DNA from 3 places in the Rossellomorea sp. FM04394 genome. Region 1 is predicted to be linked to each of the others. Evidence: riboswitches for the same ligand, from Rfam matches in the RefSeq annotation. Region 1 holds a riboswitch; each other region holds the start of a gene.
The links. A riboswitch is a leader RNA that binds a small molecule or an ion and turns the genes downstream of it on or off. The one in region 1 is predicted to bind S-adenosylmethionine.

Region 1 (3,280 bases):
TAAACTGCCGACAGAGGCGGAGTTTTGCGAAAAGTTCAACGTCAGCCGTACGACGATCCGGACGGCGCTCCAACAGCTGACACTTGAAGGATACGTGTATCGCGAGCAAGGAAGAGGAACCTTTGTCGCAGAACAGAAAGTCAGTCAGATCCTGTCATCGACGATCGACAATTACACAGAGCAACTGCGATTACAAGGTAAAAAACCTAAGATCAAGGTACTGAGCATGAATGTCATCCCGGCAGAATCAACAGTGGAAAAAGCGCTGGAGTTGAAGAACGGAGATCCCGTCAATCGGTTAGAGAGAATTCGTTATTCAGACGGGCTGCCCCTGCAATATGAGGTGGCCTATCTGCCCTGGTACAAGACGCCCGGGCTGGATAAAGACGAATGTGAAAGATCACTTTACAAGCTCCTGGAAACACAGTTTGAGATAAAAATTAAAAAGACCGTCGAAACGATTGAATTATTTTTAGCAGATGAACGAGTGGCAGAAAAGCTTGAGGTACCAGAGGGGACGCCTTGCTTTATGATTGAGACGACGGCTTATGTAGAGGATGGATCGGTGATCGAATTTTCCAAAGCGATTTTCAGGGGAGATAAAGCGAGCTTTCTTGTAGAAAGAACCTATTAGAGAAAAGGGGATGGGGGATTATGAGGAATGTGATCGTCAACGCAGATGATTTTGGTTTATGCCGGGGGGTGAACTACGGAATCGTTGATAGTCACCGGTTTGGAATCGTCAACTCAACAACGATGCTGGTCAATATGCCGGGGACTTTGCACGCGGTGGAATTAGCACGTCTTTATCCGGAATTACAGGTTGGGATCCATTTAACGCTGACATGCGGAAGACCGGTTTCAGGTGGAGTATCATCTCTGCTGGATGAGAGGGGCTATTTCCGTTACACCAGCAGGATTTTTGAAGAAAAAGAAATCAATGTGGATGAGGTTGAGATGGAGTGGGAGGCTCAGGTGGATAAATTTCTATCATTCGGCTTGCCCCTTTCCCATATTGACAGTCATCACCATGTTCATAGCTTTCGGCCTTTGATCCCTGTGGTGAAGAGGTTGTCGGAGCGCTTTGGGGTTCCGGTCCGGAATGTGCCCTGTGATGGATTTGATGGAATGAATGTGTTAACCGACCGTTTCTCGATGGACTTTTATGGTGACGGAGTGTCGGTTGAAGGATTAAAGAGGATATTGGACAGCAGTGAGGAAGGTGAGACGCTTGAGATTATGTGTCATCCGGCGTATGTTGATACATACTTGAAAGGGAATTCGTCTTATTGTGAGCAGAGGTTGAGGGAGTTGGATGTGTTGACGGGGATTAAGGAGTGGACGTTTTAATTTGGTTGATTGAGAGATTACAAGTTGGTGCGAGTTGTTATGACAAATGATCGGGGTGCTGCTCTAGAAGGCAGTGCCTTTTTCTATTGGTAATGGAGATTTGTCCGATTTAGGGGTGGAAGGGAAGGTTTTTGGATAGTATATATGGTTTTTGAGTCTTTGAGATGGTGTTAGGAAGGATTTGATCTGAATTTCATGTGAAATATATGGATTGTTAGGATGAGAGAAGGTTTATTATCGACTTTCGCTCTTTTATTATCGACTGTAAAAAAACGGATGACCCCCCAGATTAAACCCATATCCGCTCCCCCTAAAAAAATCCCTATCCCAGTGCATCAATATAAATAACGCTTACATAAGAACAACTGCAAAATTCCCTATTGACTTCCATTCACATACCCAGTATTATCCTCTATAAGATTAAAAAATTAGAAAATTACATACTTTCAATTATCCAGAGTGACCGAGGGATCAGGCCCTACGACGTCCGGCAACCTCCAGTATTGGAACGGTGCTAATTCCTGCAGAATGATTTCATTCTGAGAGATAAGTCGAGATAAACAGGCGATGCTTCTTTCAGTTGAAAGAGGCATTTTTTTATTGGATAAAAAAAGGGGTGTGCACATTGATCGAGATTCGAAATCTAGTTAAAACCTACAAAACAAAAAAGCAAACCGTGGTCGGTGTCGATAACGTTTCAGTAACAATTGAAAAGGGTGAAATCTTCGGGATCGTCGGATACAGCGGAGCGGGTAAGAGCTCACTCATTCGCTGCTTGAATCTACTTGAAACCCCGACATCGGGTGAAATCATCATTGATGGACAGGATTTTACGAAGCTCACCTCCAAACAACTAAGGTTAGCCCGCCAGAAAACGAGCATGATCTTTCAACATTTTCACCTGATCAAATCAAAAACGGTGTTTGACAATCTGGCTTTTGCCTTGAAAGCGGCACGTGTACCGAAAGGGAACATCAAACCCAGAGTCGTTGAGCTCCTGGAGATGGTCGGTCTATCGGACAAAGCGGACGCTTATCCGGCCCAGCTCAGCGGAGGACAAAAGCAAAGAGTCGGGATTGCAAGGGCCCTGGCGAACAACCCATCGGTTTTACTTTGCGACGAAGCGACATCGGCACTGGATCCGAATACGACCAAATCAATCTTGCAACTCTTAAAAAAGATTAATAAAGAACTAGGGTTGACGATCGTGCTCATCACCCACGAAATGGAAGTGGTGAAGGAAATCTGCGACCGGATGGCCGTGATGCAGGATGGGAAAATCGTGGAGGAAGGTCCGGTATACGACTTGTTTGCAGAACCTAAGCAGCCTTTAACGAAGCAATTCATCGAAACGATTCTTCAATTTGAACTCCCGCCACACCTTGTGGAATCAAGGAAAGGTAAGCTGATCAAAATCCAATTCAAAGGGTCGATCGCAGAGGAAAGCGTCGTTTCAGAAGTGTTCCAGAAATACAAAGTGAGAGGCAACATCCTTCACGGCAAGATCGAATATATCCAGGAAGTTCCCCTGGGGATATTCATCATGGAACTGATCGGGTCCCATGAAGAAATCGAAGCCGCGATCCGGTTCATCACGCTGAAGACGCAAAGCTTGGAGGTGCTTGAGAATGCTGCCTGATTCATTGACTGCGATTTTACCAGAATTGAATAAAGCTTTTTTTGAAACGGTGTATATGGTGGGGATTTCACTTGGAGTTGCGATTTTAGTGGGATTGCCCCTCGGGATCCTTCTTTTCGTAACAGACAAAGGCTTATTTTTGCAAAATAGTTTGATCAAAAAGGTCGTTGGGTTTGTCGTCAATATGGTGCGGTCGGTTCCGTTCATCATTTTATTGGTCGCACTATTACCATTAACCAAACTATTGACCGGTACCACGATTGGACCGACGGCAGCATCGGTATCACTCTC
Region 2 (3,280 bases), 1.1 Mb from region 1:
TACGAATGAAGGAAATCACATTTGACCATATTTATAATCCAGGACATGAAATAGGTGAGAATGAGCTTTATAAACATATTCATTTTCCAGAAATGTTAACAAGGTATGATAGTAACTTTCTTAAATTCAAAAAACATCCAACGCTGGCTGAATTTAAAGAGGCTGCCCTGTTCTTGAGGGAATTTCATCAATCAAAAGGCCAGAAGCATGTAAAGTTTCTTTTTCCTGACGATCATAAACCTTCAGAGGAATTGATGGATTATTTTAAGGATGAAGGATATGAGACAGGTTTCAATGAATTGTATCTTATCGAGCCAGGTCAATTCCCAATACTTGAAGACATCCCTGATATCGAAGTAAGGGAAGTGACCGAGGCGGAGCTCAATGCGTACCTTGCATTTCAATACGAGCAGGATTTGGAGTATGGCCCCGATTTTGCCGATCAAAAGGTGGATATGCATAAGAGGAATTTTCAGAATCCCCGTTTGGTGCAGCTACTCGCTTTCTATAAGGGGACCCCGGCCGGATCCGTGGATGTGATCATTGAAGATCATACAGCAGAAATCGATGGGCTGATGGTTCATGAAATGTTTCAAAAAAAGGGGATAGGGGCAAGGCTTCAACAGTTTGTGATGAAGCAATTCCCTGATAAGACCGTGATATTGGTAGCGGATGGGGAAGATACTCCGAGATTGATGTATCGAAAACAAAACTATCGTTGTTTAGGTTTCAGGTATGAGGTACAGAAGGTGTATGAGACTGAACAACCCGAATAGATGATGTTCAAAATGTGAGTTTTATTATATTGACATAATTGTTTTCATCGTGTATATTTTTCTATAATTTAATAATTTTTCCATTATCCAGAGAGGTGGAGGGACTGGCCCTTTGAAACCTCGGCAACAGACTTATTATAGTACTGTGCCAACTCCAGCAAGCATATCGCTTGAAAGATAAGGAGATCATTTTAGGTATGTTAGTTCATAGTTAAATCAGCCCTCTTCTTGTTTTCAAGAAGAGGGCTTTTTATTTTATTGAAAGGGGGAAGTTTTAAGAAGTTACCAGGGTACATATGTCAAGGACAATAATGATTGAGGAATTTACTAGGAGGAAAATAGTATGGGTTCGATAAAGAGAAAAATCAATAAGTATTTTGCTTTTATAATTTTATGTTTACTTTTAACAGCATGTAATCAAAATGCCACTTCAGATGTTAAACAAGGAAGTGAAGATCAGCAGGTTTTGCGTCTTGTTCAAACGGCTGAAATGCCGACATTGGATAGCTCTTTGACAACAGATACAGTGTCTGCCCAGGTACTGGCAAGTGTCGTTGAAGGCTTATTCGAACTGGACGAAGAGGATAATCCAAAGCCGGCAATAGCAGAGAGTTTCGATGTAAGTGAAGACCAGAAAACCTATACGTTTCATCTACGTAAAGACGCCAAGTGGTCAAATGGAGAGCCAGTCACAGCGGATGATTTCGTTTACTCTTGGAGACGGGGGGTTAATCCTGATACGGGGGCAGAGTATGCTTACATCCTATACGATATAAAAAATGCCGAAAAAATCAATACAGGAAAATCAGGACCGGACGAGCTGGGTGTGAAAGCTATCGATGTACATACTCTGGAAGTAGAATTAGAACATCCGGTTCCTTATTTCTTACAATTAACCACACTTCCAATGTTTGCGCCCCTCTCACAAGAGTATGTGGAAGATAGTGGATCTAAGTACGGCTTAGAAGCGGATACAACGTTATACAACGGACCATTTGTTGTGAAAGAATGGAAGCACGAGCAAAGCTATTTATTAGAAAAAAATAAACACTACTGGGATCACTCTGAAGTGAATCTGGATGCAATTGAAGTTGATATCGTAAAAGATTCTTCTACGGCGATAAACCTATTTAATACTGATGAAATTGATCAAGTGGTTCTATCGGCTGAATTAGTAGATCAATATAAGGAGAGCCCTGACTTCAAAAGCTTTTCCGACAGTAGAATGTTTTTCCTTAGACTAAATCAAAAAAATCCTATCTTATCGAAACAAAAAGCCAGAAGGGCAATCGATCTGGCATACAATAAAGAGGACTTGGTGAATGTGCTATTAAACGACGGGTCTTTGCCTGCCTATTATTTTGTTCCAAAGGGATTAACGAAAGGGCCTGATGGAAAGGACTTCAGAGATACCGTTGGACCCCTGAATGAAGGAACCCTAAAAGAAGCGCAAGCTCTGTGGAAGGAAGCAATGGATGAAGAAAACATTGATTCTATTGAAGTGGAATTACTTAATTACGACACGGAATCTTCCCGGAAAATCGGGGAGTATATTAAAAACCAATTAGAATCTAATCTCGAAGGGCTTACGATTAAAATCAAACAACAGCCTTTTAAACAAAAAATAGAATTGGAAAATAAAATGGAATATGAAATCAGTTTATCTGGATGGTCAGCTGATTATCCAGATCCAATGGCTTACCTTGATATGCTTCTATCAGAGAGTCCATTTAATCGGACTGGATTTGCAAATGAGAAGTTTGACTCGTTAATTTTAAAGTCGAAAGGAGAATTGTTAGAGAAACCAGAAGAGCGCTGGAAGGCTCTTCAAGAAGCAGAAAAAATCCTGTTTGAAAAAATGGCGATTTCACCGGTCTACCAAAAAGGTGTAGCCTATTTAGAAAAGGGTTCAGTGGAGAATGTATTCATTCATAAGTTTGGTGCTCAATATGGATATAAATACGCTTATTTAGAAAAATAGACCATACAAAGAAAGCGCTCAATTGGTTACCAATTGAGCGCTTTTTCCGTATTCTTACCAGCCGCGATCATACTGCTTAGGCGCTTCTATCTCTACACCCAACTCTTTGGCTGCCGTTCTTGGCCAGTATGGGTCACGAAGCAATTCACGAGCAAGTAAGACGAGGTCAGCACGCTCGTTTTGCAGGATTTCTTCTGCTTGTATACCTGTTGTAATCAGCCCGACTGCACCTGTATCGATCTTCGCTTCTTTTTTTATGGTCTCGGCAAGTTTCACCTGATAACCAGGGAACACTGGAATTCGCGCAGGTACAAGTGCACCGGAGCTTACGTCGATAAGATCGACTCCTTGTTCCTTCATCCATTGGGCAAACACAACATAGTCTTCAACGTCCAATCCTTCTTCGTTATAATCTTTGGCAGAAACACGAACGAGTAGAGGTCCGTCCCACACTTGTTGAATTCCATCGATGACTTCACGAAGGAAGCGGTAGCGGTTTTCTGCAGATCCACCGTATTCGTCG
Region 3 (3,280 bases), 1.9 Mb from region 1:
AATTCTGCAGGAAAGCAAGTTTCCCCGCAATCTCTTCATTCCCCGTTACCGCAAGCCCCGCTAAGACATCACTATGGCCGGCAAGAAACTTCGTGGCACTGTGGAGGACAACATCTACACCCAGACTGATCGGTCTTTGCAGCAGGGGAGTCATGAATGTATTATCGAGGAACGTTAAACATCCATTTGCCTTGGCAAGCTTAACGACTCCCTCAATATCCGTGATGTTCAGCAGCGGATTCGATGGTGTCTCCATATAGATCACTTTTGTATTGTGCTTGATTGAACAAGCCACTTCATGCAGGTCCTTCATGTTCACGAAGGAGTATTCTATATCAAACTTAGTGAGGACTTCCGTGATCATCGTGTAGGTCCCACCGTATACTTCTTCTGATACGAGAACGTGATCCCCGCTCGATAATAATAGAAAACTTGTTGAGATTGCCGCCATTCCGGATGAAAAGGCAAATCCCCTTACCCCTCCTTCGAGCTCAGCTATCGTTTCCTCGACGGTTTCCCTCGTTGGATTTCCCGATCGGCTGTAGTCATATGTTCCATACTGGTCGAAATCCTGTTGATGAAAAGTTGTTGCATGATGAATCGGCGTAGAGACCGCTCCTGTTTCTTCATCAAATCCGTGAGAATGAATGAGTGACGTCTGTAGTGAAAATGGTTTTTTACTCATACGTAAGCACCTCTTTTTCCAATTGATGAAAAACATTCTCCAAATCTGCTATCAGGTCATCAATAAATTCGATTCCTACAGAAAACCGCAGGAGTCTGTTGCAGATACCAAGCCTTTTTCGTTCTTCTTCAGGAATGTCTGCATGTGTCTGGGTTGCGGGATAGGTGATGAAGCTCTCAACCCCCCCTAAACTCTCAGCAAACGTAATCACTTTTAATTGGCGGAGAAAGGGTGCCACCCATTCTTCCTTTGCGATGCGAAAAGAGAGCATGCCGCCTTTCCCCGGATACAAAACGTCCGTTACACATTCATGCCCCTCAAGATAGTCGGCAAGTTTTCTTGCGTTTTTTTCATGCTGAGCCATTCTGAGACTAAGGGTTTTCATCCCTCTTAATAAGAGCCAACAATCAAAAGGTGCGAGAACCGCGCCGATTGAATTTTGAATGGTGTAGATTTTTTCCGCCAACTCCTCTGAGTTTACGACCACGACTCCCGCCAGCACGTCATTATGGCCCCCTAAGTATTTCGTCGCACTGTGAATGACAATGTCTGCTCCCTCAGTGAGAGGCTTTTGCAGCACAGGTGTATAGAAAGTATTATCGACAATTAAAAGCAATCCATTATGCTTTGCAATACCGGCAACCTCAGATATACTTGCTTCATTCATCAATGGATTGGTTGGCGTTTCAAGGAATATGGCTTTTGTTCTGTTAGAAGTTTGTTCTTCTATAGAGCCTGCATCACTTGTATCAACAAAATGAAATTTGATTCCGTATTGTGCTTCATACTGAACGAATAAACGGTAGCTTCCCCCATAAAGGTCTCTCGATACGATCAATTCATCCCCAGTCGAGAATAAGCCAAGGATTGCCTGAATCGCTGCCATCCCCGAACTGAAGGCAAATCCCCTGTGCCCCTCCTCTAATAGAGTAAGAGCTTCCTCTAAGGTGCCGCGTGTTGGATTTCCTGTTCTCGTGTAATCATATCCTGTCGATTGGCCAATCCCCTTATGTTCATAAGCAGTCGATAAATGAATGGGCAGGCTCACAGCACCCGTTGCAGGATCCTTCCGGTTCCCTGCCTGGACAAGCAAAGTATCAATATGTTTTTTCAACATTCTTCTCTCCTTTTCTCTCCCTGAAAACGAAAAGGGAAAAAACAAAAAAACCTTCTTATGAAAATAAGAAGGTTTTGTACGTTCGTTCTCCCTCTTATCGTCCAAGTTGACATCAACTTGCTGGAATTAGCACCATACCTGAATCTTGCGGCTGGTTGCTGAGGTGTCTTCGGGCCAGTCCCTCTACCTCTCTTGATAAGAAACAATATGAATTTGTGAAAAATAACTTTCCCATAACTTATAACAAAGGAAAAGAAAAGTCAATAAGAATTATGAATTATCTGAAAAACAAATCCCTCACGATGTTATATTTCAATCAATCTTAAATTCCTATTTTCCTTTTAATCTCTTTCATGAATGGGATCGTTTTTTCCCGCGCTTTTATTGCTCCCATTTGCAGTATGGAATCCAGCAAATGGGGATTTGCCATCAGTTCTTTATATTTGGATCGCGGTTCTTCAATGAATGAATTCATGACTCCAAAGAGTTCTTTTTTCGCTTCTCCCCAGCCTATTCCTCCTTGAAATCTCCCTCTCATTTCTTCAACTTGATCGGATGTTGCGAATTCTTTGTAGAGCGAAAATATGACGGACGATTCAGGATCCTTAGGCTCTTCGGGGGTTGAGGAATCTGTTTTGATTTTATTGATTAGTTTTTGCAGTTTTTTCGGTTCTTCAAATAAAGGAATCGTATTGTTATAGCTTTTACTCATTTTCCTTCCATCAAGTCCCGGTAGAACAGATGTTTCTTCCTGTATGATATACTCGGGAAGAACAAATGTTTCGCCATATTGCTTATTAAAGTTTTCTGCCAGGTCCCTGGCAATTTCAACATGCTGAATTTGGTCTTTTCCAACAGGAACCAGTTCAGTTTGAAATAGAAGGATATCCGCGGCCATCAATATCGGGTAGGTGAATAAGCCCATGTTGACCCCTGCATCTGCTTCTCTGCCGCTGTTTTGATTATCTTCGACCATTGATTTATACGCATGAGCGCGGTTCATTAATCCTTTCGGTGCAAAGCAAGCGAGAATCCAGCTCAATTCAAAGATTTCAGGTACATCGGATTGACGGTAGAAGATCGCTCGATCAGGATTCAACCCTAAGGCTAACCAGGCTGCTGTCACTCCATAGGACAGTTCTCTCATTTCATGCTGATCATGTATCTTCGTTAAACCATGATAATCCGCAACAAAATAAGCTGTGTTGTAGGATTCATTTTCTGCCAATCGTAATGCAGGTTTAATCGCACCGATATAATTCCCTAAATGAATACGCCCTGTTGGTTTGATACCCGTCAGAACTTGTTTTTTCATCATTATCTCCTCCCTTATATCATGAAAGAACACAAAAAGGGCTTCTCTTCCTTAAAAAAGGACGAGAAACCCGTGGTGCCACCTTCATTCGCTTACCTACCGTAAACGCGCTTTTCATGTACAGAAGTTCAGACTTCAATACACTGTCTCTTTTACCGGTGAG

Region 2: it holds a riboswitch for S-adenosylmethionine, as region 1 does, so the genes downstream of both, ACCB35_RS14205 (peptide ABC transporter substrate-binding protein) here and ACCB35_RS19805 (methionine ABC transporter ATP-binding protein) in region 1, are expected to answer to the same signal.
Region 3: it holds a riboswitch for S-adenosylmethionine, as region 1 does, so the genes downstream of both, ACCB35_RS10150 (methionine biosynthesis PLP-dependent protein) here and ACCB35_RS19805 (methionine ABC transporter ATP-binding protein) in region 1, are expected to answer to the same signal.

Annotation. Positions count from the first base shown of each region.
Region 1 is NZ_CP168654.1:3,935,957-3,939,236, reverse strand. Features, by position in the region: gene ACCB35_RS19815 (GntR family transcriptional regulator) at 1-634, shown strand, start outside; gene chbG (chitin disaccharide deacetylase) at 655-1,350, shown strand; SAM riboswitch class I at 1,798-1,903, shown strand; gene ACCB35_RS19805 (methionine ABC transporter ATP-binding protein) at 1,976-2,989, shown strand; gene ACCB35_RS19800 (methionine ABC transporter permease) at 2,979-3,280, shown strand, end outside.
Region 2 is NZ_CP168654.1:2,797,647-2,800,926, reverse strand. Features, by position in the region: gene ACCB35_RS14210 (GNAT family N-acetyltransferase) at 6-776, shown strand; SAM riboswitch class I at 857-960, shown strand; gene ACCB35_RS14205 (peptide ABC transporter substrate-binding protein) at 1,129-2,757, shown strand; gene namA (NADPH dehydrogenase NamA) at 2,812-3,280, opposite strand, start outside.
Region 3 is NZ_CP168654.1:2,033,422-2,036,701, reverse strand. Features, by position in the region: gene metC (cystathionine beta-lyase) at 1-685, opposite strand, end outside; gene ACCB35_RS10150 (methionine biosynthesis PLP-dependent protein) at 678-1,802, opposite strand; SAM riboswitch class I at 1,894-2,004, opposite strand; gene ACCB35_RS10145 (tryptophan--tRNA ligase) at 2,125-3,117, opposite strand; T-box leader at 3,172-3,280, opposite strand, start outside.